2 linked regions of the Sediminicoccus sp. KRV36 genome follow. Each later gene encodes a partner of the first gene's protein in a complex. Links are inferred from orthologs where the notes say so. Each region holds a gene or a part of one and is shown in the gene's direction. Other genes may lie near its edges.

What was found.
Region 2: the proteins of LHU95_RS10595 (region 1) and dnaN are in contact, whole or in part, in a solved structure (PDB 1OK7), measured with the Escherichia coli proteins. The link is inferred for Sediminicoccus sp. KRV36 from one-to-one orthologs.

The regions. Positions count from the first base shown.
Region 1 is NZ_CP085081.1:2,290,123-2,305,293, forward strand. Bases 555-3,484 are described here. They hold LHU95_RS10595 (DNA polymerase IV), read left to right. Parts: upstream 555-1,350; coding sequence 1,351-2,619; downstream 2,620-3,484. Other genes in these bases: LHU95_RS10590 (PhoX family phosphatase), read left to right, coding at 555-1,206; LHU95_RS10600 (outer membrane beta-barrel protein), read left to right, coding at 2,737-3,484. In the rest of the region: more of LHU95_RS10590, read left to right, coding at 1-554; more of LHU95_RS10600, read left to right, coding at 3,485-3,612; LHU95_RS10605 (tripartite tricarboxylate transporter substrate binding protein), read right to left, coding at 3,896-4,861; LHU95_RS10610 (tripartite tricarboxylate transporter substrate binding protein), read right to left, coding at 5,022-5,975; LHU95_RS10615 (thioesterase family protein), read left to right, coding at 6,061-6,498; LHU95_RS10620 (DUF1330 domain-containing protein), read right to left, coding at 6,525-6,818; LHU95_RS10625 (tripartite tricarboxylate transporter substrate binding protein), read right to left, coding at 6,823-7,821; sn-glycerol-3-phosphate ABC transporter ATP-binding protein UgpC, read right to left, coding at 7,864-8,937; sn-glycerol-3-phosphate ABC transporter permease UgpE, read right to left, coding at 8,937-9,758; sn-glycerol-3-phosphate ABC transporter permease UgpA, read right to left, coding at 9,824-10,705; sn-glycerol-3-phosphate ABC transporter substrate-binding protein UgpB, read right to left, coding at 10,815-12,176; LHU95_RS10650 (diaminopropionate ammonia-lyase), read right to left, coding at 12,268-13,404; LHU95_RS10655 (NAD-dependent epimerase/dehydratase family protein), read left to right, coding at 13,451-14,446; LHU95_RS10660 (RidA family protein), read left to right, coding at 14,443-14,838; LHU95_RS10665 (surface-adhesin E family protein), read left to right, coding at 14,957-15,171. UniProt on the Escherichia coli protein: Poorly processive, error-prone DNA polymerase involved in translesion repair and untargeted mutagenesis. Copies undamaged DNA at stalled replication forks, which arise in vivo from mismatched or misaligned primer ends.
Region 2 is NZ_CP085081.1:3,866,450-3,881,516, reverse strand. Bases 1,893-4,718 are described here. They hold dnaN (DNA polymerase III subunit beta), read left to right. Parts: upstream 1,893-2,654; coding sequence 2,655-3,782; downstream 3,783-4,718. Other genes in these bases: recF (DNA replication/repair protein RecF), read left to right, coding at 3,996-4,718; dnaA (chromosomal replication initiator protein DnaA), read left to right, coding at 1,893-2,420. Also shown: LHU95_RS18350 (enoyl-CoA hydratase), read left to right, coding at 1-264; rpsT (30S ribosomal protein S20), read left to right, coding at 382-657; more of dnaA, read left to right, coding at 1,002-1,892; more of recF, read left to right, coding at 4,719-5,129; gyrB (DNA topoisomerase (ATP-hydrolyzing) subunit B), read left to right, coding at 5,175-7,622; LHU95_RS18320 (cyclopropane-fatty-acyl-phospholipid synthase family protein), read left to right, coding at 7,622-8,953; LHU95_RS18315 (hypothetical protein), read left to right, coding at 9,023-9,367; LHU95_RS18310 (hypothetical protein), read left to right, coding at 9,382-10,551; LHU95_RS18305 (cysteine peptidase family C39 domain-containing protein), read left to right, coding at 10,554-11,216; LHU95_RS18300 (hypothetical protein), read left to right, coding at 11,248-11,811; LHU95_RS18295 (tripartite tricarboxylate transporter substrate binding protein BugD), read right to left, coding at 11,879-12,862; LHU95_RS18290 (tetratricopeptide repeat protein), read left to right, coding at 13,018-14,184; LHU95_RS18285 (transposase), read right to left, coding at 14,241-14,945. UniProt on the Escherichia coli protein: Confers DNA tethering and processivity to DNA polymerases and other proteins. Acts as a clamp, forming a ring around DNA (a reaction catalyzed by the clamp-loading complex) which diffuses in an ATP-independent manner freely and bidirectionally along dsDNA.

The DNA.
Region 1 (15,171 bases):
GCCGGTGGAACAACGCCATGGGGAACGATCCTCACCTGCGAGGAGAACTTCAACTTCCTCTTTGGCGGTGAGTTGACCGAGCCGGCGCTGGCGGAATCGCATCGCCGCTACGGCATTGTCGCCAATCCGCCCTATGGCTGGCACCGGCATATCGCGCGCTTTAATCGCACCCAGGAACCCAATGAAGCCAATCGCTTCGGGTGGGTTGTTGAGATTGATCCTTATGATCCGCAAAGCATGCCGGTGAAGCGCACCGCCCTGGGCCGCTTCAAGCATGAGGGCGCCACCTACGCCATGGCACCGGATGGCCGCGTCGTCTTCTACATGGGCGATGACCAGCGTTTTGATTACGTCTATCGCTTCGTCACCGCCCGCCCGCACAACCCGGCCAACCCGGACCGCAATCTGCTGGATGAGGGCACGCTCTCCGTCGCGCGGTATGAGGCCGACGGCACCATGCGCTGGCTGCCGCTGGTGCATGGCACCGGCCCGCTGACCGAGGCGAATGGCTTCCGCAGCCAGGGCGATGTGGTGCTGGAAGCCCGCCGCGCGGCCGATCTGCTCCAGGCCACGCCGATGGACCGGCCGGAGGATGTGGAGGCCAATCCGATCAATGGCCGCGTCTATGTCATGCTCACCAACAACGCCAACCGCTCGGCCGAGCAGGTGAATGCCGCCAATCCCCGCCCGGCCAATGCGCATGGCCATGTGCTGGAGATGATCCCGCCCGGCGCGCCCGACCGCCCGGACCATGCCGCCGAGACGATGCGCTGGGGCCTGTTCCTCCGCGCGGGCAAGCCGGGCCTTGATGCCGGCGCGCAATATCACCGTGCCACGAGCGAGCATGGCTGGCTCTCCTGCCCGGATAACTGCGCCTTCGACAGCAAGGGCCGCATCTGGATCGCGACCGATGGCGCCGGCAGCGCCGCGGGTGTCGCCGATGGCGTCTATGTGGCGGATACGGAAGGGCGCGGCCGGGCGCTGACGCGGCTGTTCTACCAGGCGCCGACCGGGGCCGAGGTCTGCGGCCCCTTGCTGCTGCCCGATGACAGCGCGCTGTTCCTGGCCATCCAGCACCCCGGCGAGGACCCCGGCAGCACCTTTGAAAACCCCTCGACCCGCTGGCCGGATTTCGTGGAGGGCGCGCCGCCCCGGCCTTCGGTGATCGTCATCACGCGGGAAGCGGGCGGGCCTGTCGGCAGCTAGAGCTTGTTCCGTTCGCGAGGGCTCACGATACAACCTCCAGCCCATTGATTTTCGAGCATCTTTATCCATCCAAGCGATCCCGTTTGGCCGGATGATGCTCCAAGCCGCTGGACGGGGAGGGCGGCCGGGGCCCATCCTGACGGGATGCCGGGCCTCTGCCGAGACTGCCTGAGCGCCGATCCGGGCGCCGGACCCGCCTGCCGGCATTGTGGCGGGCGGCGGGTGCTGCGCCATCCCGAGCTCTTCGCCCTCACCATCGCCCATGTGGATTGCGACGCCTTCTATGCCAGCGTCGAGAAGCGCGATCGGCCGGAACTGGCGAGCAAGCCCGTGCTGGTCGGTGGCGGGCGGCGCGGCGTGGTGGCGGCCTGCTGCTACATCGCGCGCGGCTATGGCATCCGCAGCGCGATGCCGATGTTCAAGGCGCTGGCCGCCTGCCCGGATGCGGTGGTGCTGAAGCCCGATATCGCCAAATACGCGGCCGAGGGCGCGCGCATCCGCGCCATGATGGAGGCGCTGACCCCCCTGGTGCAGCCGCTCTCCATTGATGAGGCGGTGCTGGATCTCTCGGGCACCGAGGCGTTGCATAAGGCACCTCCTGCCGTGACTCTGGCGCGGCTGGCCCGCGATGTGGAGCGGGAGGTGGGGGTGACCATCTCCATCGGCCTGGCCGCCAATCGGCTGATGGCCAAGCTCGCGGCCGGGCGGGACAAGCCGCGCGGCTTCGCCGTGATTGGCGGGGATGAGGCGGCGGCCTGGCTGGCGCCGCAGCGCGTGGGCTTCCTGCCCGGCATCGGGCCTGCCGCGGTGCGCCGGCTGGAATCGGCCGGGATCACCCGGCTCGGGCAATTGGCGGCGCTTGACCCCAAATCCGCCATGGCGCGGCTGGGCGCCGAAGGGCCCGCCCTGGCCGCCCGCGCGCGCGGCGAAGATGACCGGCCCGTCAATCCCGAGCGCGAGACCAAGAGCGTCAGCGCCGAGACGACCTTCGAGGAGGACCTGGCCGATCTTCCGGCGCTGGAGGGCGTGCTCTGGCGGATTTGCGAAAAGCTCTCGGCGCGGCTGGCCGGGAAGGGGCTTTCGGCCGGCGGCGTCGTGCTCAAGCTGAAAACCGGTGGCTTCGAGACGCTGACGCGCAGCGCGCGCCTGGCCGGCCCCACCTTGCTGCCGGAAACGCTGTTCGACGCCGCCCGGCCCTTGCTTGCCCGCGCGGCGGATGGCACGCGCTACCGGCTGCTGGGCCTGGGGGCGGCGCCGCTGTGCCTGGCGGCGGATGCGGATCAGGGTGACCTGGCGGACCCCTCGGCGCCGCGCCGCGCGGCGAAATGGCGCGCCATCGAGGCGCTGCGGGAGCGGTTTGGCGCGGCGAGCGTCGTGGCCGGCCGTTCGCTCACGGGTAAAGACAAAAGATAACCGGCACCGAAACCAATCGACGTTCCCTGGGTTATTTTCCTGGATTCAAACAGGAATACAGAGGGAATGACGATGAATACTCACGCTCTTTTTCATGGAAAATCGATCGGATATTCCATGGCTTCATGTTTATTCAGTATATGTATTTCGAGCATTCCAGAGGCCGCGGCGCAGGGCAGCGGGGCTGAATTCGCAGTCCCGACGCATGGCCTCTATATCGGTGCCGGCGGCAGTCTCAACGTCACGAATTTCGGGACGCAGAATGTCTATGCGCTGGGCTTGTCGGATGTTTATCAGAACGGCGTCCGGGTCTCGAGCGGATCGGCCGCGGGGCCGGCGCGGGTGCCGATGGGGAGTGAGGTCGGCTTCGCGCCTTCGGCCCAGATCGGCTACTATCAGAACTTCGCGGAAAGCCGTTGGCTTTGGGGTGTGAAGGCCGGCTACAGCTATCTCGGTACCACCGCCACCACGCCCAATGCGCTGCTGCCGCAAGCCGGCGCCTATACCTATACCCAAAGCGGGCTGACGGTCCCCTTCCTGGGCAATGGCGTGGTGCGCTCCTATCAGACGCGGTCCGAGCATCAGGTGGCGCTGACGCCATTCCTGGGCCGTTCCTATGAGCGGGGCTTTCTCTATCTGGGTGCCGGGCCGACGCTGACGCGGCTCAACACCCAGTTGAATGGCCTGATCGGCTTTGCCGACATCAACGGGAACCGCAGCGATATCTCGGGCGCACCGCAGAATTTCTCCAGTTCCGGCTGGGTCTGGGGGGCCATGCTGGTGGTGGGCGCCACGTATTTCGTGACCCCCTCCTGGTTTCTGGACTTCACCTACACCGCCTCGGCCACGCAACGTCAGGCGGGGAATTACTACAGCACCTTCAGCAACCCCAACGGTCCTGCGGGCGCGATCACCACGGGCGCGCTGATCGGCAATTCCTCCGGCGGGCTGGTCACGCAGGGGGCCACGCTGACGCTGAACCGGCGCTTCTGAAGCGTCATCCGTTCAAGCGATTTCGTTGGGGCGGATCAGGTTGCTTGGATAGCAGGGGGCTGGAGATTGTACCGTGCGCCCTTGCGAGCGGAACCAGCGCCAGCCACCACGGCAGCGCCCGCAAGATGCGCCGCCATAGCAATGCGCGATGCCATGCACGGCGGGTTTTCGCGCGCCGTGCATGGGCGCATGACCCGCCTTGGGATCATGCCGACCGTGCATTTTCAACCGCTACGGCTGTGTACGGCCAGAACTTTGGGTGCCAGCGCCGCAAGCCCCCGCCTCACTCCCGCCAGGGCCGCCGCTGCCACAGGGCGCGCAGCTGGCCCTCCGTGCGCTGGGCCATGGCGCGGTATTCGCCGCCTGAGAGGGGATTGAGCGGCATGAATTGCCGCTGCGCCTCGCGCAGGAAATCGCCATCGCGCATCGCCACCGCGAAGGCCTGGGTCAGGCGCTCCGTGATCGGGGCCGGCAGGCCGGGCGGGCCGACGATGCCGCGCGCTGCGCCATGCAGGATATCCAGCCCCAGCTCGCGAAAGGTCGGCACATCGGCGGCCTCGCTCCAGCGCGTGGCACTGGCCTGCGCCAGGATGCGCAGGCGCCCCTCCCGCTTGAGCTGCAACGCATCGCCCACATTGATCGCCGCCACATCCACATGGCCGCCCAGCAGTTGCGGGATCAGCGGTGCGGCCCCCGCGAAGGGCACATGGATCAGCGGCGGGATATTCGCCACCTGCTCGAAGGCCAGCATAAAGAGGTGATCATCCGAGCCGACGCCGGTGGTGGCATAGGTCATCTGCCGGGGCCGGGCGCGGGCGGCGGCGATCAGATCGGCCAGGGTGGTGATGGGGCTGTCGGCGCGCAGATAGAAGCAGTTCGCATCCTCGACGATATTGGCGAGGAAGGTGAAATCCATCGCGCGGAAGCGCGTGGGCCGCTCCATCGGGATGGCGTTGTGGGCGGGCAGGGTGGTGGCGCCCAGGGTGTAGCCATCCGGGGCGGCGTTGAAGGTGGCTTCCAGCCCGATCTGCCCCGCGGCCCCGCTGCGATTGGTGACGATATGGCGCAGCCCCGGGATCTGCGCGGCCACGATGGGCATGATCAGCCGCGTCATCACATCCACCCCACCGCCGGCGGGGAAGGGGACGATGACCTCGACGGGGCGTTCGGCGGGCCAGGCCGCCTGGGCCAGGCTGGGACGGGCCAGCATTGCTGCGCCCCCCGCGAGCCATGCGCGACGTTGGATCATGATGTCCTCCCTGTTTTGCAGGGAGGGTGCGACGGCGGGGAGCACGGAAGCAAGCGCCGTCTTTACCGGCCAAGCGTGCTGCGAAAGAACCCCCGGGGCGAAGCCATTCCCTGGCGAGCGTCAGCCCGCCAACACCCAAAGAGCGGGCGCTGCGGCAGACCTATTCCCGCCAGGGCCGCCGCTCCCACAGCCCCCGCAGCCCCGCGTAATCCGCCGCCATCATCTGCCGATAGGCGCGGCCGACCAGCGGGCGCATCGGGAAGCCCTGGGTCGCCGCGTCGCGCAGGAAATCGGCATCGGCCAGCATGGCCGTGAAGGCCAGCTCATATTGCAGGGTGATTTCCGGATGCAGGCCGGGTGGGCCCGCGATCCCGCGTGAGGAGCCGCCCAGCACGTCCAGCCCCGCCTCGCGAAAGGTCGGCACGGAGCCGAGCGGCGCCCAGCGTTCGGGCCCACCCTGCGCCAGGCCCCGGATGCGCCCATCGCGCAGCAGGTTCAGCGCCTCGCTGCCATTGAAGGCGCCGATGGGCAGCGTGCCGACCAGGAGATCACGCTGGATCGGCGCGGTGCCCGCATAGGGCACATGCAGCAGATTCACGCCGGCCGCGGCCTCGAAGGCCAGCAGCAGCATATGGTCATCCGAGCCGATGCCCGCCGTCCCCACGCCGATCTCGCCCGGGCGGCCGCGCGCGGCCTGGCGCAGATCCTCCAGCGTGCGCCAGGGGCTTCGGGCGGTGACCCAGAAGGCGCCGGGATCATCCACCACATTGGCCAGCAGGGTGAATTCATCCGGCCGGTAGCGCGGGCGCCGCTCGATCGCGATGGCGTGCATGGCGGTGTTGGTGGCGGCACCGATGGTGAAGCCATCCGGGGCCGCGTTGAACAGCACCTCGAAGCCGATCTGCCCGCCGGCACCGGGGCGGTTGATGACGGCGGTGCGCGCGCCGGGCAGATGGCGCGGCAGGTGGTGCGCGACGAGGCGCCCCATCTGGTCCACGCCGCCGCCGGGCGGGAAGGGGATGATCACCTCGATCGGCCGGTCCAGCGGCCAGGCCGCCCGCGCGACGGCCGGGACGGCAAGCCCCCCCACCGCCAGAAGCGTTCTGCGCCGCATGCCTCTCTCCCCGCTGCCTTGGAGCATGAGGGTGGATGCAAGCCGGGTTTTCGTCCAGCTTGCGCTGCAACAGAGGAGAGCACGCATGCACGGATCGCTGCTGGAAGAATTCGGCGTCGAGGGCGAATGGAACATCGCGGTGCGCCACCGCATCCGCTGGGCCGAATGCGACCTCTACGGCCATGTGAACCACGCGGCCTATCTGGTGATGTTCGAGGATCTGCGCGTGGAGCATTGGCGCTCCCTCGGCCAGGTGCTCCGGGCGGACCAGCCAGGGCCGGTCGTCGCCAAGCTGGAGGCGCGCTACATCCGGGCGCTGGGCTTCGAGGATGACGTGCTGCTGACGCTGCGCGTGCCCAGCCTGCGCAACACCAGCTTCGTGCATGAATACGCGATGTGGAAGAACGGCCTGTGCTTCGAGTGCAAGGCGCTGCTGGTCTGCGTCCAGGATGGTGCGAGCACGCCCATCCCGGAGGCAGCCCGCAAGCTCATGATCGAGCGCGACAACGCCAAGCCAGGGTGAGCGGGGGCGCTGCCGCCCCCCGATGATCAGCCCGCGTAGCCCTCCACAAGGGCCACGTGGGAGATGGTGCAGGATTGGCGCAGCGCGATCAGCGGGGCGTATTCGGGGCCGTGATAGAAGCGCTTCAGCACCTCCATGCTCGGGTATTCCAGCACGACGATGCGGTTGAAGCCGGGCTCGCCTTCCACCACCGTCACCGCACCGCCGCGGATCAGGTAGCGCCCGCCCTGGGCTGCGATCATCGGCGCCACCTGGTCCCGGTAATCGGCGAAGCGCGCCGGGTCATTCACGGTGATGTTGGCAATCAGATAAGCGGCCATTTTTCTACTCCACCTTGATGCCGGCGGCACGGATGATGGGCTCCCACTTGCCGATCTCGGCGCGCAGGAAGGCGGCGGCACTTTCCGGCGTGCTGTCGGTGACGACCTGCATGGTCATCTCGGTCAGCCGGGTGCGGATATTCTCCAGCGATGCGGCGCGGTTCACGGCGGCATTGATGGCGCGCACGATGGGGGCGGGCGTGCCCGAGGGCACCAGCACCATATGCCAGGTATAGGCCTCGTAATCGGCCACACCCTGCTCGATGAAGGTCGGGATCTGCGGCACCAGCGGGCTGCGCGCGCGCGTCGAGATCGCCAGCGGGCGCAGCTCACCTCGCTGGATATAGGGAATGGTGGCGGCCGCGACGTCCAGCATCATCGGAATGCGGCCGGCCAGCACATCGGGCATGGCCGCCGAGGAGCCGCGGAAGGCGATGTGGTTCATCCGCAAGGGGCCCTGCGGGCCGCCCGCCATGTGCAGGAACAGCTCGGAGGCCAGGTGGACGGCGCCGCCATTGCCGCTGCTGGCATAGTCGTAGCGGCCAGGGTTGGCGCGCACCAGGGCGATGAGCTCCGGCAGGGTGCGCGCCGGGAAGGCGTTGTTCACCATCATGATCATCGGGATTTGCCCGACGAGTGCCACCGGCGTGAAATCCGCGATGGGATCGAAGGGCACGCGGTCAAACAGCGCGCGCACCACGGCGTGGCCGACCGTGGTGTAGAGCACCGTCAGCCCATCCTTCGGCGCCTTGGCCACCAGATCCGTGCCGATGATGATGCCCGAGCCGGTGCGGTTTTCCACCACGATCCGGTTGGGCAGTACCTTGGACATCTCCTCCGCGATCATGCGCGCCGGAATATCGGTGGGGCCACCCGCGGCGAAGGGGACGATGAAGCGCACCGGCGCATGGGGCCAGTCAGTGGCGGTTTGGGCCGTGGCGGCTGGAACGCGGGCGGCGAAGGGCGCGAGTGCGCCCATGGCGAGCGCATGGCGACGAAGCATGGAACGTGGTCTCCCGTTTGATTACCCGGGAGATTGGGGGCTTCAGCGCCCGGCTTCAATCCTCTTGCCGGTTTCGCCATCAAACACATGCAGCGATTCCAGCGGCAGGATCACGCCCATCGGGCCGTCGTGATAGCTGGCCCCTTGCAGGCGCGCCGTCAGCGGCGTGCCGTCCGGCAGCTTGCCGTGCAGCACGCTCTCCCCACCCAGCGGCTCCACCAGATCCACCAGCAGGTCGAGCCCGCCTTGGCCGATGCGCAGATGCTCCGGCCGGATGCCCAACGTCAGCTTGCGGCCGGGCGCGCCGGCGCGCGCCCCATCCTGGAAGGGCAGCACAAGCCCGTTGCCGTCGAGCCGCGCCGCACCCCCACCCTCCATCAGAGTGGCCGGCAGGAAGTTCATCGAAGGGCTGCCGATGAAGCCCGCCACATAGGTATCGGCGGGCTTTTCCCAGATTTCCATGGGGGTTGCGATCTGCGCGGCGTGGCCTGCATGCATCACCACCAGGCGATCCCCCAGCGTCATCGCCTCCACCTGGTCATGCGTGACGAAGAGGCTGGTCACGTGCAGGCGCTTCTGGAGCTGGCGGATTTCGGCCCGCATCTGCACCCGCAGCTTCGCATCGAGGTTGGAGAGGGGTTCGTCGAACAGGAACAGCTTGGGGTTGCGCACGATGGCGCGGCCCATGGCCACGCGCTGCCGCTGCCCGCCCGAAAGCTGACGCGGCTTGCGCTCCAGCAGGGCACCGATGCCCAGAAGTGTTGCGGCCTCATCGACGCGCTTCACGATCTGGTCCTTGGGCATGCCGCGGATTTTCAGGCCGTAAGCCATGTTCTGGAAGACGCTCATATGCGGATAGAGCGCGTAGTTCTGGAACACCATCGCCACATCACGATCGGCCGGCTCCAGGGGGGTCACATTCTGGCCGTCAATGATGACATCGCCCGAGGTCGCGGTTTCCAGCCCGGCCACGATGCGCAGCAGGGTGGATTTTCCGCAGCCCGAGGCGCCGACGATGACGATCATCTCGCCATCACGGACTTCGAGGTCCACGCCATGCAGAACGGGGGTTTGCGCGAAGGATTTCTTGATGTCGCGAAGGGTCAGCGTGGCCATTACTTTTCTGTCTCCGTCAGGCCCTTCACGAACCATCTTTGCATCAGCACCACCACGGCGATGGGCGGCAGCAAGGCCAGCACCGCCGTCGCCATGATCACATTCCATTCATTCTGCGAATCCCCGCTGCCGATCATCTTGGTGAGGCCGACGACGATGGTTTCCATGCTGCGGTCATTCACGATCAGCAGCGGCCAGAGATACTGGTTCCAGCCATAGATGAAGAGGATGACGAACAGCGCCGCCACATTGGTGCGGCTGAGCGGCAGGATCACATCCAGGAAAAACCGGATGGGTCCCGCGCCATCAATCTTGGCGGCTTCCACATATTCATCGGGGATGGTGAGGAAGAATTGCCGGAACAGCAGCGTCGCCGTGGCGCTGGCGATCAGCGGGACGATCAGCCCCTGGTAGGAATTGGTCATGTTGAGGTCCACCATCACCTGGATGGTGGGAATGATGCGCACCTCGACCGGCAGCATCAGCGTGATGAAGATCAGCCAGAAGAACAGCATGCGCAGCGGGAAGCGGAAGAACACCACGGCGTAGGCCGAGGTGAGCGAGATGGCGATTTTCCCCACCGCCACACAGACCGCCATGATGATGCTGTTGAACAGCATGACACCCGCCGGGACGCCCATGAAGCGGCCGCCGCCAACACCCCAGGCCTGGCTGTAATTGGCGGCACCCTCCCCACCCGGCAGCAGCGGCACATCGCCACGGCCGATGGTGTTCACATCATGGGTGGAGCCGATGATGGTGAGGTAGATCGGGAAGGCGAAGATCAGCACGCCGAGGATGAGGCACAGATGCGTGACCATCGCCTCCCGCCGCTGGCGGCGGCGCGTGCGGTCGGCCAGCAGGTTGATGTCCAGCTTGGCGGCCATCAGTAATGCACCTTCCGCTCGACATAGCGGAACTGCACCATGGTCAGCACGATGACCAGGATCATCAGGATCACGCTTTGCGCGGCGCTGGAGCCGAAATTCAGGTTCATCACGCCATCGGTATAGACGCGGTAGATCAGCGTTTCCGTGGCCTTGCCGGGCCCGCCCTGGGTGAGCGAGTGGATGATGCCGAAGGTGTCGAAGAAGGCGTAGACGAGGTTCACCACCAGCAGGAAAAACGCGGTGGGCGAGAGCAGCGGGAACACCACCGTCCAGAAGCGCCGCATCGGCCGGGCGCCATCAATCGCGGCGGCTTCCAGCACGGATTTCGGAATGCTCTGCAGCCCGGCCAGGAAGAAGATGAAGTTGTAGCTCACTTGCTTCCAGGCGGCGGCCAGGATGATCAGCAGCATCGCCTGGTCGCCATTCAGCTTGTAGTTCCAGGGGATGCCCATCGCGTTCAGCGCGCGGCCGAAAATGCCGATATTCGGGTGGAACATGAAGAGCCAGAGCACGGCCGCAATGGCGGGTGCGACGGCATAGGGCCAGATCAGCAGCGTCTTGTAGGTGTTCGCGCCGCGGATGTGCTTGTCCGCCTGCACAGCGAGAAACAGTGCCGAGGCCAGCGCCAGGATCGCGACGGAAGACGAAAACAGCAGCGTGCGGAAGGCGGAATCCAACCAGGTCGGGTCGCTCAGCACATCGGTGAAATTCTCGAAGCCGACGAATTGGCTGGAGAGGCCGAAGGCATCCTCACGCAGGAAGGATTGCCGCACGGCTTGCGCGGCCGGCCAGAAGAAGAAAAGTCCTGTGACGATGATCTGAGGCAGGAGCAGGAGGTAGGGCAGGGCAATGCCCCGGAAGTAGACCTTCTTTTCCATGTCATCCTTTCCGTGGGAGGGCCCAGCCCTCCCACACCCACCATCACTCATCGGAGATGCAAGAACCCGAGGTTCTTGCTGTGGAGTTTGAGGGGCAACGCCCCTCAATTCACCCGCGGTTCGTGCGCTCGAAATTCCGCAGGACGACATTCCCGCGCGTCACTGAATTGTCCATCGCCTGCTGCGCCGTCTGCTGGCCCTGCAGTGCCCGCTCCATCTCCTCCTGCATCGCGGTGCGGATTTCGACGAAGCCGCCCAGGCGAATGCCGCGGCTGCTGCCCGTCATCTGACCGCCGCCGCGCAGCAGCTGCTCGATCGGAATATCGGCGCCCGGGTTCTGCGTGTAGAAGCCGGTCGTCTTCACCTGCTCGAAGGCTGCCTTGGTGACGGGCAGGAAGCCCGTCGCCGTGTGCCAGTTCGCCACCACGCGGGTCTGCGCCAGATAGGCGAAGAACTCCGCGATGCCGCGATTCTCATCGGCCGAGCGCGTGGCGTTCGGCCCGCGATTCATTGCCCAGAAGGCCGCACCCCCGATGATGGAGTTGATCGGCGCACCCTGCACATCATCATAATAAGGCAGCATGGCGACGCCCAGATTGGCAATGCCGCCCGGCAATTCCCGCACAAAGCGCGCCCGCGCGCCCGAGGAGGCAAAGACCATCCCGGACGAGCCATTGGCGAAGAGCGCATCGCCCGCCGCATCGCGCCCGCCCCAGCGGAAGGTGCCCTCCCGGCCCATTTCCATCAGCGCGTTGATGTGCCGCACCATCAGCGGGTTGTTGATCCGCAGCTCGGCGTTCAGTCCGCCGAAGCCGTTGTCGAGGGTGGCGAGCGGCGTATTGTGGATCGCGCTCATCTGCTCGATCTGCGTCCAGGTCGGCCAGGCGGTGGTGACGGGGATTTCGACATTCGCGGCCTTCAGGCGGGTGGCCGCGGCGCGCAGTTCGGCCCAGGTCTTGGGCGCCACATCGGGGTTCAGCCCGGCGCGGCGGAAGGCGTCCTTGTTGTAGAACATGACCGCCGTGGAGGAGTTGAACGGCATCGCCATCATCCGGCCATCGGCCAGCGAGTAGTAGCCGCGCACGGCGGGCAGGTAGTCGTCGAAGGGAATGGTCACGCCGGTTTCGCGCAGCAATTCATGCAGCGGCTTGATGGCGCGGCCAGCGGCCATCATCGTCCCGGTGCCCACTTCGAACATCTGCACGATGTGCGGCGCCGTGGCCGAGCGGAAGCCGGCAATCGCGGCCACCATCGTCTCGGGGTAGGAGCCGCGGAAGCTGCTCACCACGCGGAAGCGCGGCTGGCTCGCGTTGAATTCGGTGGCGATTTCTTCAAGCAGGCCGCCCAGCGGCTGGGCCAGGCCGTGCCAGAAGGAGATCTCGATCGGGCCGCCCTGCGCCAGTGCAGGTGCGGCCAAGGGGGCAGCCAGGGGGGCAGCAAGAACGGCCTTGCCGAGTGTGCGACGCAACATGATGGGCTCTCCCGCGTGTTTTCGATGGGTGGCGCCTAAGCCCCCATCATTGCCCCCATGTGACACTAAAATGGCAGTTCCGTGAAGCGGGTTAATCCGCTGTAAGCTCGTCATACAGCGCCCGGTCCGTGGCGCCCTCCGTGCCGAAGATCAGCACCCGGCTTTCCGGCGTCAGGCCCAGCAGCGCGCCCGCCATCGGCTCGGCCAGCGCGCCTTCAAGGGCGATCAGCCCCGCCACGCCCGATTCGCCAGCCTCGATGCCCTGGGCCTTCAGCGCGCGCATGGCCGGGCCCACCACCGCATCGGGCACGGTGAGGGCGGCGAAGGCGCTTCGCTCCAGCTCCTGCCAGGCGAGCAGGGAGGGCTCGCCGCAGGCCAGCCCCGCCATGAGGGTGTCCAGCGCGCCGGTCACCACGCGCAGCTCGCCCGCTTCCAGGCTGTTGGTCAGGCAGGCGGCTTCCTCGGGCTCGGCCAGGATCAGGCGCGGGGCGGTGCCGCACATGGCGCGCAGCTGCACCGCGACAGCCGCCGCCACGCCGCCCACCCCGCAGGGGACGAAGACATGGGTGGGCACCACGCCGGCCATCTGGGTGATGGCTTCCTCCGCCATCAGGCGATAGCCCTGCATCACATCGCGCGGCGGCTCGGTATAGCCGGGGTAGGAGGTGTCGCTGATCACGAACCAGGCATGCTCGTCGGCGGCATTCTGGGCGGCGCGCACGCTGTCATCGTAATTGCCCGGCACCACGCGGATTTCGGCGCCGAAGCGGGCGATGGCGTCCCGCCGGCCCTGGCTGACATTTTCATGCACGAAAATGACGCAGCTGGCGCCAAAGCGCTGCGCCCCCCAGGCAACGGAGCGGCCGTGATTGCCGTCCGTCGCGCAGGTGACGGTGATCTGCCCGGTGGCGTGGGCGTATTGGCCGGATTCCAGCGCAGCACCGCTCGCGTTGTTCGCCGTGCCCCGGCGGGCCAGCTCGGCCCCCAGCAGCTTGCACACGGCATAGGCGCCGCCCAGCGCCTTGAAGCTGCCCACGCCGAAGCGCCCGCTCTCATCCTTGAAATGCACCGAGGCGACGCCCGGGATGTCCAGCGCATGCAGGGGCGTCGGCGCATAGCCGGGCCAGCTGGTGATTTCCCGCCGCGCCCGGCGATAGCCGCCCTCGGGCAGGACGATGATTCCGGGGGTGCCGTGATGGCGGTTCAGGACCAGGCGAAAGGGGTGCATGGGGCGTGAGCTTGGCGGGACGCGCGCCCGGGGGCAATCTGCCCCCATGCAAATCACCATTCTGGGCGGCGGGGGTTTCCTTGGCCGCAAATTCGCCGAGCGGCTCGCCGCGGAGGGCCATCTGGGCGGCCAGCCCGTCACCAGCCTGGTCCTGTTCGACCTGGCGGCCCCGAGGCCGCTGGCAGCACCCTTCCCGGTGACCTGCCTGGGCGGCGATGTCGCGAGCCTGGCCGATGTCTCGGCCGCCATCCCGCCCGGAACCTCGCTCGTCGTCCACCTCGCCGCCGTGGTGAGTGCGGCGGCCGAGGCGGATTTCGATCTCGGCATGCGGGTGAATCTGCACGGCACGCTTACGGTGATCGAAGCCTGCCGGAAGCTTGCTGGACCGGCGATTCACGGCCTGGCCGCCCCGCCGCGCGTGCTGTTCACCTCCAGCGTCGCAAGCTTCGGCGGCGGGCAGGCGGCGTTGCTGCCCGATGATGCCCGGCAGATCCCGACCAATTCCTACGGCGCGCAGAAGGCCGCCGCCGAGCTGCTGTTGCAGGATGCCAGCCGCAAGGGATTCCTGGATGCCGTCTCGATCCGCCTGCCCACGGTGATCGTGCGCCCGGGGCGGCCGAACAAGGCGGCCTCCTCCTTCTTCTCGGCCATCCTGCGGGAGCCTCTGCTGGGGCTTGAGACGCCCTTGCCGGTCGGCGAGGATTTCCGCGTCTGGGTCTGCTCGCCCCGCCGCGCGGTGGACTGGCTGTTCCACGCGGCGGTGATGGAGACCGCCCCGCTCGGGGTGGATCGCGGGATCAACCCGCCTGGGCTGGCCGTCAGCGTGGGCGAGATGCTGGCCGCGCTCAGCCCCGCCGAGCGGGCCCTGGTGAAGCGTGAGCCGGATGCGGCCATTGCCGGCATTGTCGGCGGCTGGCCGGCCGAATTCACCGCCACGCGGGCGCGCGCCCTGGGCTTCACCCCGCAGGAGGGCGTGCCGCAGATTCTCGCTGCCTTCCGTGAGGATGACCTGGCCGCGACCCGCGCGGAGCGAGGCCTGTGAGCCTGGAGATCACGCGCTTCGTGCTGAGCGACGGCCCCAAGCGCGTCGCTCCCTTCAGCCACGCGGTGCGCGCCGGGGATTTCCTCTTCGTGACCGGCCAGATGCCGACCGACCCGGCCGACAACACCCGCTGCGTGGCGGGCGGGATCGAAGCCCAGACGCAGCAGGTCATCGCCAATCTGAAGGCCGTGCTGGCCGGATGCGGTGCCGCCTGGGAGCGCACGGTGATGGCGCGCATCTACCTGACGGATTTCGCGCGGGACTACGCCGCGATGAACGCCATCTGGGAAACCAGCTTCCCCGAGGGCGGGCTGCCGGCGCGGACCACGGTGGGCGTCACGGGCCTCGCGCTCGGCGCCCTGGTGGAGGTGGATCTGGTCGTCGCGCTCTGAGCCGCCATGGCGGGTTGCGAATCATCTTCACGCAACGGCCTGCGCGTGGGAGCGTCATTCCCGACATAGGGGGGAATGGGCGATGGCGATTTCGCGCAGCGCGGCGGTGATGCTTTTGATGCTGGCGCCCCTCATCCTGGCGGGCTGCGAGACCGTGGCGCCCCTGATCGCGAGCCCGCCGGCCATCCCCGCCGCCGAGCCCGCGGCCCCGGCGGCCGAGCCGCCCGGCCTCGCCATGGCGCCGCGCCGGGCCTGGCGCCGCATTCCCCTGACGCGGGGCGCGCGCATGGCAGAAGCCTTCGTCGCCTCGGAGGTGGTGATCAGCCCGGATGG
Region 2 (15,067 bases), 1.6 Mb from region 1 along the record:
GAGCGCAGCGGCCTGGTGGCCCGCATCGTGCCGCTCGACCAGCTGATGGCGGAGGCGATGAAGGTGGCCGAGAAGATCGCGAGCCTCTCGGCACCCTCCGTCGCCATCGCGAAGGAGGCGGTAAACCGCGCCTTCGAGACGACGCTGGCCGAGGGCGTGCGCTTCGAGCGAAAGATCTTCTACTCGCTCTTCGCGACCGAGGATCAGAAGGAGGGGATGTCGGCCTTCGCCGAGAAGCGCAAGCCGGCTTTCCGCAACCGTTGAGCCGGGGCCCTCACCTCCTGTCTTGACGATCAGGGGGGAGGGGGCTTAGACCCTCCCCTCCGCGACGGTCTTGCCGTCCTTGTCGTCCACTCCAGCAGCGATCGCATCACACCGCCCATGGCCAACAATGCTTCCGCGCGCAAGCGCATCCGTCAGACCGAGAAGCGCACCGAGCGCAACCGCATGCGTCGCTCGCGCGTCCGCACCTTCCTGCGCAAGGTCGAACTCGCGATCGCGGGTGGGGACAAGGAGCAGGCCGCGGCCGCCTTCAAGAGCGCGCAGCCGGAAATGCAGGGCGCAGTGACGAAGGGCGTGCTGCACCGCAACACCGTGGCGCGCAAGCTGTCGCGCCTGTCGGCGCGGATCAAGGCGATCAACACCGCCACCGCGTAAAATAATACCCCAATACTGACAAGCAGAAGGGCTTCGCCTGGAGGTCAATTGACCTCCTGATGGCGGAGCTTTTTCTTGTGGCGCCTCGTCGTCACATTGCGGCTTGTTTGTCACACTCCGGGTTGTTTTTAACAAACCGGATGAAGTGGCGCTTCATGGCTGAGAGCATCTCAGGTTAAGCTTTGGTTCATGGTGACTGGCCCGGCCGGCGCCATCCGACGCTAAAGGGCTGTTTTCTCTCGGGAAGTAGGTTTGGGGCGCCCTCGCCCTCAAAATGACGCAACCGATATGCGGCCCGCCCCCCTTTTCGCGGTGGTGGACGCGTTGAGAGACTGAGGACAGGGATGGATCAGGATACGGGCGAGACCCCCACGCCCAACGCCGGAAAAATCGCCGCCTGCTGGGCCCGCGTTCGCACGCGCCTGCGTCAGGAGGTGGGTGACGTCGAATACCGCAACTGGCTGCGCCAGATGAGCCTCGCGGGCGTCGAGGGCGAGGCCCTGCTCGTCCATCTTCCCACGCGTTTCCTGCGCGACTGGGTGCGTGATCATTATGGCGACCGCCTGCGCATGCTCTGCCAGGCCGAGATGCCCGGCATCCGGCTCGTGGAACTGCGCGTCCAGGCGACCAGCCGCGCGGTGCAGCCTGTCCTGGAAGACGAGGTAGAGGAGGTTTCCTCCCTCGCGGAAAGCCTCGCGCCCACGCCGGCGCCCCTGGCCGAGCCCGTCCGCAATGACTGGCTGGTGCCGCTCGATCAGCGCTTCACCTTTGACAGTTTCGTCGTCGGCAAGCCCAATGAATTCGCCCATGCCTGCGCGCGCCGCGTGGCCGAGCGCCCGGCCCAGGCCGGCTTCAATCCGCTGTTTCTCTATGGCGGCGTGGGCCTCGGCAAGACGCATCTGATGCACGCCATCGCCTGGTCCCTGCGCGAGCAGGATCCGGGCCTTTCCGTCGCCTATATGTCGGCGGAAAAATTCATGTACCGCTTCATCGCGGCCCTGCGCAGCCACAACACCATGGAGTTCAAGACGCAGCTGCGTTCGGTCCATGTGCTGATGGTGGATGACCTGCAATTCCTGATCGGCAAGGACAACACTCAGGAGGAGTTCTTCCACACCTTCAACGCGCTGATTGACGCCGGCAAGCAGATCATCATCTCGGCCGACAAGGCGCCGAATGACCTCTCGGGCATCGAGGACCGGCTGCGCACGCGCCTCTCCGGCGGCATCGTCGCCGATCTGCACGCCACGACCTATGAGCTGCGCCTCTCCATCCTGCAGTCCAAGGCGAATATCTCGGGCGTCGAAGTCCCGCCCCGCGTGCAGGAGCTGCTGGCCCGCAAGATCGCCTCCAATGTGCGGGACCTGGAAGGCGCGCTGAACCGCATCGTGGCGCATGCCAAGCTGTTCGGCCGTCCGATCACGCTGGAAAGCGTGCCGGAGGTGCTCTCCGACATTCTGCGCGCGCATGACAAGCGGCTCTCGATTGACGACATCCAGCGCAAGGTGGCCGAGCACTACAATATCCGCCTGACGGAAATGGCCTCGGCCCGGCGCGCGCGCGCGGTGGCGCGGCCGCGGCAGGTGGCGATGTATCTGGCCAAGCAACTCACCTCGCGCTCCCTGCCCGAGATCGGGCGGCGCTTTGGCAACCGGGATCACACCACGGTGCTGCATGCGGTGAACAAGATCACCGAACTCATGGCTGAGGACCCGTCCTTTGCGGAGGATGTGACCTTGCTGCGGAAAATGCTCGAGATGTGAGGGGCTTTGCCCCTCACGCACCCCAGCAAGAACCTTAGGTTCCTGCACCTCCCTTAAATCACTGATCTACCAAACGAATGAAGGTCCAGGAAACGGGTTTCCTGGTGGGCGGGTGCGGTGGGGCAAAGCCCTCCCGCAAGCGCGCTTTGCCCCACCGCACTGCAATGCTACAGGAAACACGCCTTCGCGCGGCGAATCGCGCCTGCGCCTTCGGATAGCAAGGGACCGGGAGAGATGAAGTTCAGCGTCGAGCGCGCCATCCTGCTCAAGGCACTGGGCCACACGCAATCCGTGGTCGAGCGCCGGAACACCATTCCCATCCTGGCCAATATCCTGCTGGACGCGAAGGAAGGCACGCTGCGCCTGACCGCGACCGACATGGAGATCGCCATCGTCGAGGAAGTGCCCGGCGTGCAGGTCGCGCGCCCGGGCCGCACCACGGCACCGGCGCAGACCCTCTATGAAATCGTGCGCAAGCTGCCCGATGGCGCCACGGTCGAACTCGACCACAAGGGCGGCGATGCGCCACTGACACTGCGTGCCGGCCGCTTCAGCACCAGCCTGCCGGTGCTGCCGGTCGAGGATTTCCCCTCGATGACGGAGGGCGCCCTGCCGCACCAGTTCAAGCTGGAAGCGGCCAAGCTGCGCGGCATGATCGCCCGCACGCGCTTTGCCATTTCCACCGAGGAAACGCGCTACTACCTCAACGGCATCTATCTGCATGTGGCCGAGGATGCGGGCGGCAAGAAGCTGCGCGCGGCCGCGACGGATGGCCATCGCCTGGCGCGCGTGGAAACCGATGTCCCGGATGGTGCGGCGGCCATGCCGGGCGTCATCATCCCGCGCAAGACGGTGAATGAGCTCAACAAGCTCGCCGAGGAAACCCGCGACGAGATCGAGTTCCGCCTCTCGGACACCAAAATCAGCTTCCGCGTCGGCACCGTGACGCTGACCAGCAAGCTGATTGACGGCACCTTCCCCGATTACGAGCGCGTGATCCCGCGCAACAACGACAAGATCATGGAAGTCGGCACGCAGGCCTTCGCCAATGCCGTGGGGCGCGTGGCCGCCATTTCCAGCGAGCGTTCGCGCCCGGTGAAGCTCAGCATTTCCAGCGACAACCTCCTGCTCACCGCCTCCAGCGCCGAGCAGGGCGAAGCGCGCGAGGAACTGGATGAGGGCCTGGTCACCTATGCCTCCTCGCCCATCGAGATCGGCTTCCAGGCGCGCTACCTGAACGACATTACTGAACAGGTGGGCGAGACGCTGCGCTTCAAATTCTCCGACGGTAGTGCACCCACCGTGGTGCAGGACGCGGCGGATGATGATGCGCTCTACGTCCTCATGCCGATGCGGGTCTGACGGACCAGGGCCGGCGAGGGGCTCTGCCCCTCGCGCTCCCCGCCGAGGGCCCAGGCCCTCGGAACCCGTTTTGGTGGGGATGGCGGAGAGGGGCATGGCTGAACCGCTGACCCGACGCACGCTCCGCGCCCCTCTCCGCCATCCCCACAATTGGTTTCCAAAGGCCTTTCGGCCTTTGGTGGGGGGTGCGGGGGGCAAAGCCCCCTGCGGTCCATGCTCCGCCTGACCCGCCTGCGCCTGACGCGCTATCGCTCCTATGCCGCGGCGGAGCTGCGCTTTGGCGCGCCCATGGTGGTGTTCACCGGCCCCAATGGCGCGGGCAAGACCAATCTGCTGGAGGCGATCAGCCTGCTGGGCCCGGGGCGTGGCCTGCGCGGCGCGCGCATCAGCGAGGTGGCCGCGGGCGCCACCCCGCCCTGGAGCGTCTCCGGCCATTTCGACGATGGGCTGGGCGGTTTCGAAATCGGCACGGGCAGCCTGGAGGAGGGCAGCGCCGAGCGCCGGGCCTTCCGCCTCGACGGCGAGAAGATCCGGACCCAGGCCGATCTGGCCGAGCGTGTGGCCGCCGTCTGGATCACGCCGCAGATGGACCGCCTGTTTCAGGAAAGTGCTGGTGGCCGCCGCCGCTTCCTGGACCGTCTGGCCATGGCGCTGGAGCCGCATCTGGCGCGTGAGGTGACTGCCTATGAAGCGGCCATGGCCGGGCGCAACCGCCTGCTCTCCAAGGGCCGGGCCGAGGCCGCCTGGCTGGCCGGGCTGGAGGATGCGATGGCGCGGCACGGCATCGCCATCGCGGCCTCACGCCGGGCCTTGGTGGCGCGGCTGAACGCCGCGATGGAGGGTGGCGCGGCCGGTGCCTTCCCGGCCGCCATCCTGGCCCTGCAATGCCCTGCCGCGGCCCTGCTGGCGGAGATGCCGGCACTGGCCGCCGAGGACGCCCTGCGCGCCAGCTGGGCGGCCGCACGGGCCCGCGATGCGGCAGCAGGTGCGACGCTGGGCGGCCCGCACCGCGCGGACCTGCTGTTCACCCACGCGGCCAAGGCCATGCCGGCCGGGCTGTGCTCCACGGGCGAGCAGAAGGCGCTGCTGATCTCCACCGTGCTGGCCCATGCGGGCCTGATCGCGGCCGCGCGCGGCTTCGCCCCCCTGCTGCTGCTGGATGAGGTGGCGGCGCATCTGGATGAGGAGCGCCGCGCGGCCCTCTTTGACGCGCTGGCAGCACTGCCCGCGCAAAGCTTCCTGACGGGCACGGATGCCGGGGTTTTCACGCCTGTTGCAGACCAGGCCGAGCACTGGCGAATCACCCCTGGCGGTGCGCATCCGGCACCCCTGTCCCTGGGCGCGTAAAACTGGCATAAAGCCCAGGTCTTTCCGAAGGTTTTCCGATTCCCGATGAGCAGCGATTCCCCCAGCGGTGACGACCCCCTGAACCAGGTCTCCGATGCCGATTATACCGGCGCCTCGATCACTGTGCTGCGTGGCCTGGAAGCGGTGCGCAAGCGCCCCGGCATGTATATCGGCGACACCGATGACGGCTCGGGCCTGCACCACATGGCCTTCGAGATCATTGATAATTCCGTGGATGAAGCCCAGGCCGGCTACGCCAGCCGCGTGGATGTCGTGCTGAACGGCGATGGCAGCGTGACCGTGACCGATGACGGGCGTGGCATCCCCGTGGATATCCACGCCGAGGAAGGCGTCTCGGCGGCCGAGGTTGTGCTCACGCGGCTGCATGCGGGCGGCAAGTTCAACCAGAATTCCTACAAGGTCTCGGGCGGCTTGCACGGCGTGGGTGCCGCCGTGGTGAACGCGCTCAGCGAATGGATGGAAGTGCGCATCTGGCGCGGTGGGGTCGAGCATTTCATCCGCTTCGAGCATGGCGACACGGTGCAGCCGCTGATGATCGTGGGGCCAAGCCCGCATCACCAGGGCACGCAGGTGACGTTCAAGCCCTCGGCCGGCACCTTCACCCAGGTGGAGTATGATTTCCACATCCTGGAGCGCCGGCTGCGCGAACTGGCCTTCCTCAATTCGGGCCTCGCCATCACCATCCGCGATGACCGCCATGTGCCGGCGCAAACCGCCGAGTTCAAATTCGATGGCGGCCTCGTCGCCTTCGTCGAGTGGCTGGACAAGGGCAAGGACCCGATCTTCAAGCCGCCCATCAGCGTCATCGCCAAGGAAGGCGAGGGCATTCGCGTCGAGCTCGCGATGTGGTGGACCTCCTCGCCGCGTGAGGTGATGCTCTGCTTCACCAACAACATCCCGCAGCGCGATGGCGGCTCGCACCAGGCGGGCTTCCGCCAGGCGCTGACGCGCATCGTCTCCAAATACGCCGAGGATCTGGCGAAGAAGGAAAAGATCGAACTCGTCGGCGATGACATGCGCGAGGGGCTGACCTGCGTGCTCTCGGTCAAGGTGCCGGATCCGAAATTCAGCTCGCAGACCAAGGACAAGCTCGTATCCTCCGAGGTGCAGCCGGTGGTGCACATGGCTGTGGCCGATGCGCTCTCCCATTGGTTCGAGACGCATCCGAAGGAGGCGAAGCTCGTCCTCGACCAGGTCGTGCTGAGTGCCGTGGCGCGCAAGGCGGCGCAATTGGCGCGCGAGAAGGTGGGGCGCAAGAACGCGCTGGATATCTCGACGCTCCCCGGCAAGCTGGCCGATTGCCAGGAAAAGGACCCCGCCAAGAGCGAGATCTTCATCGTCGAGGGTGACAGCGCCGGTGGCTCCGCCAAGCAGGGGCGCAACCGCGCCAACCAGGCCATCCTGCCGCTCAAGGGCAAGATCCTGAATGTCGAGCGTGCCCGCATGGACAAGATGCTGGCCAGTGCCGAAATCGGCACGCTGATCACGGCCCTCGGCACCGGCATCGGCACGGGCGAGCCGGCACGGGGCGGATTTTCGGCCGACAAGCTGCGCTACCACAAGATCATCATCATGACGGATGCCGATGTGGATGGCAGCCACATCCGCACCCTGCTGCTGACCTTCTTCTTCCGGCAGATGCCTGAATTGATCGAGCGCGGGCATCTCTACATCGCCCAGCCGCCGCTCTACCGGGCCAAGCGCGGCAGCGATGAGCGCTACCTCAAGGATGACCGCGCGCTGGAGGATTACCTGATCGAGAAGGCGACCAGCAACGCGAAGATCACGCTGGCCGATGGCCGCGTCGCCGTGGAGGCCGAGCTGGCCGAGGTGGTGGAAAGTCTGCGGCAGACCACCTCGCGCATTCGCCGCCTCGCTGCCGGTGTTCCGGTGGAGATCGTGGAGCAGGCGGCCATGGCGGGCATCCTCACGCCCGACATGCAGCGCGCACTGGAAGGGGCGCAGGATTTCGTGGCGCGCCTCGATGCCATGGCGCCCCCTTCCGAGCGCGGCTGGAAGGCCAGCGTGGATGAGGCGGGCATCCACATGCACCGCATGGTGCGTGGCGTGGCCGAACGGCACACGCTCTCGGCCGCGGCGCTGCGCAGCACCGAGGCCCGCTGGCTGGATGAGCGGCGGGCGAAGCTGCGCGACGAATTCGAAGCCGGCGCCAAGCTGGCCTTTGACGGCAATGAGGCCGCGGTGCGCGGGCCACTCGCCGCGTTTGACCGCATCCTGGCGCAGGGCCGGCGCGGCCTCTCCTTCCAGCGCTTCAAGGGCCTGGGCGAGATGAACCCGGATCAGCTCTGGAAGACCACGCTGGACCCCGCCATCCGCACCTTGCTTCAGGTGCGGGTGAATGATGCCGAGGATGCGGAGAGCGTCTTCTCCACGCTGATGGGCGATGTGGTGGAGCCGCGCCGCGACTTCATCGTGGGCAATGCCCTCAAGGTTGCGAATCTGGACGTGTGATGACCCCGCCTGATTCCCGGATCGCGGCATTGCGGCGCGTGATCACCGATCTCGGCAGCAAGCTTGAGCTCGACCTCGCGGTGCGGCTTTGGGATGGCGAAGCGGTGCCACTGGGGCCGCGCTGGAGTGGCGACCTCGCACTGGCGATCAACGACCCGGCCGCCATCACGAAATTGCTGCGCAAGCCGCGCGCGGCCACGCTGTTCGATTTGATGGCCGAGGGCAGGATTGACCTGGAAGGCGGCAGCCTGCTGGCCTTCGCGGACCGCATCGGTACGCGCCGCACACGCGGCCTGCTGAAGCAGATCAACACATTCGCGGCGATCCGCGCTCTCCTGCCTTTTCTGTTCGGACCCGGCACGCCCGACCGCAAGCTTGAGGGCGCGAGCCACGCCTATGCGGGCGCGCAGACCGCGCGCTTCGAGGCGGGACGCGACGACACCTCGCTGATCCAGTTCCATTACGACCTCTCGAACGAATTCTACGCGCTCTTTCTCGACCCCGAGATGGTCTATACCTGCGCCTATTTCCCCCATGGCGACGACAGCATCGCCGAGGCGCAGCAGGCCAAGCTGGACATGATCTGCCGCAAGCTGCGGCTGCAGCCGGGTGACCGCATGCTGGACATTGGCTGCGGCTGGGGCGGCCTCATCTGCCACGCGGCGCAGCATTACGGCGCCCATGCGCATGGCGTGACGCTGAGCCAGGCGCAGTATGATTTCGCCATGGCGAAGGTGAAGCGCCTGGGCCTGGAGGACCGCGTCACCATCGAGCTGCGCGACTTCCGCAGCCTGGCGGGCATGGAGTTCGACAAGATCGCCTCGATCGGGATGTATGAGGCGATTGGCCTCGACAATCGCGAGGGATACTTTCGCCAGATCCGTTCGCTGCTGCGCCCGCGCGGGATCTATCTGCACCACGCCATCGCGCGCCCGATGAAAAAGAATGAGCGCGAATTCCGCAAGAAGCGGCCCGAATTCGCCGCACTGGTGAACTACATCTTCCCGGGTGGCGAACTGGACCACCTGGGTGGCAGCACGGATTCCATGGAGCGCAACGGCTTCGAAATCCACGATACGGAAAACTGGCGCGAGCATTACGGCCGCACCTGCCGTATCTGGACCGAGCGGCTCTACGCCAATCGCGCGGCGGCGGAGGCCGAGGTCGGTGCGGCCAAGACGCGCATCTGGCTGCTCTATCTGGCGGGCTGCGCCATCGCCTTCGAGCGAGGCACGGTCTGCATTTTCCAGACCGTTGCCACCAAGCGCACGCGCGGTCCATCGGGCTTACCGCTGACCCGCAGCGATCTCTATCCGATTCCGGCGGCCTGACCGGGCCGCTTCACCTTGTCTTAATCCGGCCGCGATAGCTTCAGGGACCCCCAAAAAAGGATGGTCCCCGTGAAGAAGCTCCGATTGATCGCTGCCACTGTCCTGTTTCTCGCTGCCCTGCCCTTCGTGCCTATCCGCGCCGAGCGCAGCCCCGTCTTCGGGACGGCCGCCATTGAGGCGCTGTCGCTGGAAGCCTCACGCGATATTACCGCGCGCGGCGCCACGGCGGATTACTACGGCGGCTTGGCGGTATCCTATTCATATACGGCGTATGTCTATTCCTTCTATGGCCGATATTATGCGGGATCGAACACGCCATCTGAAAAAAGCTGGTATGAGACCGCGGCTTTCTACGCGTATTATGCTTATATCTTCAGCCACCACGCGGCATACTATTCCGGCATCGGCATGTAGTGCTTGCGATGCCCATGAACAGACAAAATGTCTGGTCCTTGTCGCTCCGCAGGATCGGCAAATCCATCGGCCAGCGCCGTGCTGGCGCCTGGGGTGTCCGCGGTGCTGCCGCCGCGGCACTCCTGGCCTTCCATCCCGCGCCAGCCGATGCCCAGGCCGCGGCGCCCTCGGCCGAAGCGCAGCAGGCGCGCCTGCTGGAGCGAATCCGCCTGCTCGAACGCCGGCTTGAGCAGCTGGAGCGGGCGCCGCAAACGCCCCGTCCGCCCCGCGCCACAGCTGCCGCCGCTGCGCCGCCCCCCGCACCCCCCACGGCGCCACCGGCCATGCCGCCCTCGCGCACACGCGACCCGCATGACGAGGAAATCCCGCAGGAGGCTTTCGTCTTCCGTGACCAGGCTGTCACGCTGCGCCCAGGCCAGGCCGAAGCTTCGCTCGATCTCGGCTATCTGCGGGACCGGCGCATCATTTCGGCGGACCGCAGCGCCTCGGCGGTGCTCACGGCGCGGCTGGGGATCATGGCCGGTGTCGAAGCCGCCATCACGGCACCGTTTTTCCAATCCACCCGCAGCTTCGAGCGTTCGCCAAGCCTCATCTCCGACCGTGAAACGCGTGGCATCGGGGATGTCTCGGCCCAGGTGAATATCCTGGGTTGGGGGGAGCGCCCCTTCTGGCCCGGCGCAGTCTTCACGGCGGCCGTGGTAACACCCACGGGGCCCTCGCCCTTCATCAGCCCAGCCACCGGCTTGAGCGCGGAGCTGGTGCCGGTGGATATCACCCAGGCCATCTCCACGCGGGGCGCATGGGCGTTGCGCAGCGGCGTCCAGTTCTTCAAGACGGTGGACCCACTGGTGCTGTTTGGCGGGGTTTCCTACGAATATGTCTTCCCGCTCGAACAATCGGGCATCACCTTCCGCCCCGGTCGCCGGATCAACTACAATGCCGGCATCAGCTTTGCCCTGAGTGAGCGCTCGACGCTCGGCTTCACCTTCATCGGCAGCTACACCTCCGCCCTCCAGGCCAATTCCATCACTTATCGCAACACCGCGAGCGAGTCCGCCGCGCTGCGCCTTTCGCTGGTCCAGCGCCTCGGCACCCAGTTCTGGCTGGAGCCGGCGCTGGCCTTCGGCCTCGTCTCGGATAGCCCGAATGTTCAACTGGGCCTCGGCCTCAGATACAGGTTCTGAACATGCCCCCCACGCGTCGTATCGCACTCGGTCTGCTGGCACTCTCCGCGTCTCCGGCAGCGGCGGGCGAGGCGCTGATGCGCCGGCCGCAATCCTGGCAGGAGCGGCGCTACGCCCATGTCGTCCGCCAGGTGCTGGAATTCTCCTGCGGCAGCGCTTCGCTGGCGACGCTGCTCACCTTTTTCCTGCGCCGCCCCACCACCGAGGCAGAGGTCATCACCATCCTCCGCCAGCGCTACCCGGGCGAGGCGGCCTGGCGCAGCAAACAGCAGCAGGGTTTCTCCCTTGAGGACATCACCTTCGCGGCCGAGCGGCTGGGCTTCGCCGCCCAGGCCGCACGGATTGACGCGGCCCAATTGCCGCAGATCGCGGGGCCGGTGATCGTGCATCTGGACAAGGGCGCGTGGCAGCATTTCTCCGTCCTGCGTGCCTCGCGCGATGGGTTTCACTACATCGCCGATCCCATCCAGGGGCAGGTCACGATGCTGGATCATGAGTTCCGCCGCGAATTCACGGGCGCCGTCCTCGCGGTGTGGCGGCGTGGCGGGGCCCTGCCCCAGGGCTCGCCCTTGCAGGCCGTGCGCGATGGCGTCTCGGTCGAGCGGAGTGTCTCGCGCGCCATCCAGACGGCCGTGCCGCCGGCCGGCTTTCCGCTTCCGTTCTGAGATGCGGCGCGCGGCCCCCCTCGCAATCGTGATGGCGCTCGCCACCGGCATTGCGCCCGCTAGGGCCGATCCGCGCTGCGCGCGGCTGGGCCAGCCCGCATACAGCGCCATGCGCCTCACCTCCGCCGGCGGCGCGCCGGCCACGGCCGCGCGCGTGACGCTCGATGGCCCCCGGCAGCGCATCGAAGCGCGCGGCCCTGGCGAGGGGCGGCTGGTCACCCTCATCACCCCCGAATTCCATGCGGTCTTCCTGACCAGCGCCCAGCCCGCCGTGGCCCTGCGCCTCGCGCCGCCGCCCGCCACCGCCGCACCCGCGCCGCAGGACCGGCGCGAGCGCGAGGAGCGCAGCCGCGGCCAGGTCACCTTCATCATCGAATTGCGCGGCGTGAGTGGCCAATGGCATGCGGTGGAGCGCAACACCTGCCGGCGGGACGGCGTCCTGCTGGAAGCCTGGCAATGGCAACCCAGCCCGGCCGGCGGCCTCGTCCTGGAAACCCGACAGAGCGACATCCGCCTGGCCCGCCCCGACCCGGCACTGTTCCAACTCCCCGCCGGGTTTCGCCTCGCCGAAGCACCGCCCGCCGCCCGACCCTGACCGCCGATGCGCGCGGCATCGGGGGCCATGGGGCAGCGCGGCCCAGCCGGTGCTCCGGCGCGCGGGCTCAGTCGGCGAATTGCCCGGCCGCCTGGATCACCGGGCGCCAGCGGGCGATGTCGGCCGTCCAGAAGGCGCGATGCGCGGCCGGCGTCGCGCGGTCCTGCGCCACGGGCTCGGTGCCCAGATCGGCGAAGCGGCGGATCAGCCCGGGGTCACGCAGCGCCGTCTGCAGCGCGCGCGACAGGCGGGTGACCAATTCCGGATTGAGGCCGCGCGGCGCATAGAGGCCGTGCCAGACGCTCACCTCGAAGCCGGGCAGCCCGCCCTCGATCGCCGTCGGAAGCTCGGGCAGGGAGGCGACGCGCGTGTTCGTCGTCACCGCGAAGGCCTTGATGGTGCCGGCGCGGATGTGCTCGGTCGTGTTGGTCGTCTGGTCGCACATCAGGTCCACGGTGCCGGCGACGAGGTCATTCATCGCCGGGCCCGTGCCGCGATAGGGCACGGTCGTCAGCGGCACGTTCATCGCCTGCTGGAACAGCAGGCCGCACAGATGCGAGGCCGCACCCACGCCGGCATTGGCCAGGTTGATCTTGTCCCGGTCCCGCCGCACCAGCGCCACCAGCTCCGCCAGGGAATTGGCGGCGATGTTGCGCTTGGCGACGATCGTCATCGGCACTTCGGTGATCATGCCCAGCGGCTCGAAGCCATTGATCGCGTCATAGGCAAGACGGCGATACAGCGTGGGAATGGTGCTCATGCCGATGTGGTGCACCAGCAGCGTGTAGCCATCCGCCCGGGCCGCGGCGGTGCGCTGCGCGCCCAGCGTGCCGCCCGCGCCACCGACATTCTCGACCACGACGGAGGTGCCGAGGTCCCGGCCCATCGCCTCGCCCAGCAGGCGGGCCACCGTATCGGTTGGGCCACCGGCGGCGAAGGGGACGATGATGGTGATCGGCCGGCTCGGGAATGCCTGCGCCGAGGCGAGGCCGGGGGCGGCGAGCAATCCGGCGGCGAGGGCCGGCAGCTGGCGCCGGGTCAAACGGGGCATGAGATCCTCCAGGGGAATTTTTTGACAGGCAAGTGACGAAGTGGCTTCTTCGTCACCTTTCGCGGCATTTGCAATCGCAAAGCGACTGGCCTCCTCGCCGGGGATTGTTTATCGGCCATGCATGAAACGCAGCCCGTCCCCGTGAGTTCCATCGCGTGACCATCACTGCCGAGGAATTGCTGCATCGCGGCATCGCGCGGCACCGCGCGGGCCGGCTGGATGAGGCGGTGAGCCTCTATCGCCGCGCGCTGCGCCTGGCCCCCGGCCACCCGGATGCGGAAAATCTGCTGGGCGTCGCGGCGCGGCAGCGCGGGGATCTGCCCGCCGCCCTGGCCCATGCCGCGCGCGCCGTGGCGGCCGCGCCGGATTCCGCGCTGTTCCTGGCCAATCAGGGTGCGGCCCTGGCCGAGGCCGGGCGCCTGGCCGAGGCCATCGCGGCGCTGCGCGGCGCCATCCAGCGCAACCCCGCCGATGCGATGAGCCTGCGCAACCTGGGCCAGGCCCTCACCGCGGCGGGCCAGCCGGAGGCCGCCCTCGACCCCCTGACCCAGGCGACGCGGCTGGCGCCCGAGGCGCCCGAAGCCTGGCTCGCTTTGGCGCATGCCGCGCGCGAGGCGGGGCGGATGGACGCGGCCCGCGCGGCGGCCGAACAGGTGCGCGGCCCGCTGGCCGAGCAGGCCGGCTTCCTGCTTGCGGCGCTCGGCGCCGGGCCTGTGCCCAGCCGCGCGCCTGCCGCCTATGTGCGGGAGTTGTTCGACGCCTTCGCGCCGCGCTTCGATGCGGAGCTGGAGGGCGCGCTGGCCTATCGCACGCCCGCGCTGCTGGCCGCGATGATCGAAGGGCTGCCGAAGGGCCGCGTGCTGGATCTGGGCTGCGGCACCGGGCTTTCCGGCCTGGCGCTGAAGCCCTTCGCGACCCGGCTGGAGGGGCTGGATCTTTCGCCCCGCATGCTCAACCAGGCGCGGGCGCGCGGCATTTATCACGCGCTGCATGAGGCGGATCTGCTGGAATTCCTGCCGCGCAGCCCGCAGGCCTGGGACCTGATCGCCGCCGCCGATGTGCTGAACTACCTGGGCGACCTGGCGCCGGCCCTGGCCGCCATGCAGGCGGCGCTGAAGCCGGGAGGCACGGCGCTGTTCAGCCTGGAAGCGGGCGAGGCCGAGGTGGCGCTGGGGGCAGGGCTGCGCTTCCGGCACAATCCGGAACATGCTTTGGCCCTGGCGGAAGCGGCGGGGCTGCGGCTGGTGGCGCGCGAAGACGCCGTGTTGCGGACGGAGAAGGGGCGTGATGTGGCGGGGGTTTTGGTGCGGCTGGCGCGGTGAGAGACCAGGGGGCTTTGCCCCCTGACCCCCAGCAGGAAACTTGGTTTCCTGCACCTTCATTTCCAGCACTCGCGGAGGGTGCGGGGGATTGAGGCGCGGCCACCGGCGAGGGTGTGGAGGGTTTTCAGGATGCGCAGGAAGTCGCGCGTGCCGCGCTTGTCCTGCCGCCAGCCCAGAATTCGCTCGCGGATGTTCAGTTGGCGCATGTTTTCGGACAAATCCGGATCGGCCACCATCCAGGACGGGCCGGGTAAGGCGCGCATCAGCTTGAGCCGCCGCGCGAGCATGATCAGCGCGAGGCCACGGATGCGAATGGCCCGCCGCGCCGCCCGGCAGATCAACCCTTCCATCTCCCGCAGCACAGACCCGGCCGGTGAGGCCGCCAGCGCCCGCAACAGCCGCTCCCAAACCCCCGCATTCGCGAGCCGCTGGAAATGCCGCGCGACCGAGGAACCCTTGCCGTAAGCCGCCGGCAATTCCCGCCAAGCGCCCTCGGTCGCCGCCACGCGGAAAATCGCATCCATCCGCGCCCGCTGGTCACAGGGCCGCCCGCGCGCCGGCACGGGCAGGTGGAGGGAGAGGATGCTCCACTGCGCATCCGTCATCCGGTCATAGGGCACCAGAATCCTGGCCGGGCGGGGAGGGCGCGGGCCACGGGAGTAGGTGCGGGGTTCGCGGAGTTCAGGGGGGAGGAGGGGGCGGATGCGCATGGCAAAACGTAACATGACGGTTCGAACAAAACAAGAACAAAACAAGAACAAAAACTGGCTCTGATTGAACGTTCTGACGTCGAGAGGCAGACTTAGCGTCGCAGAATTCTGCCGACCGGTGAAGCACGTCGAAACCGAAACGGCGATCTTGCTACGTAAAAACCCCTATGAGG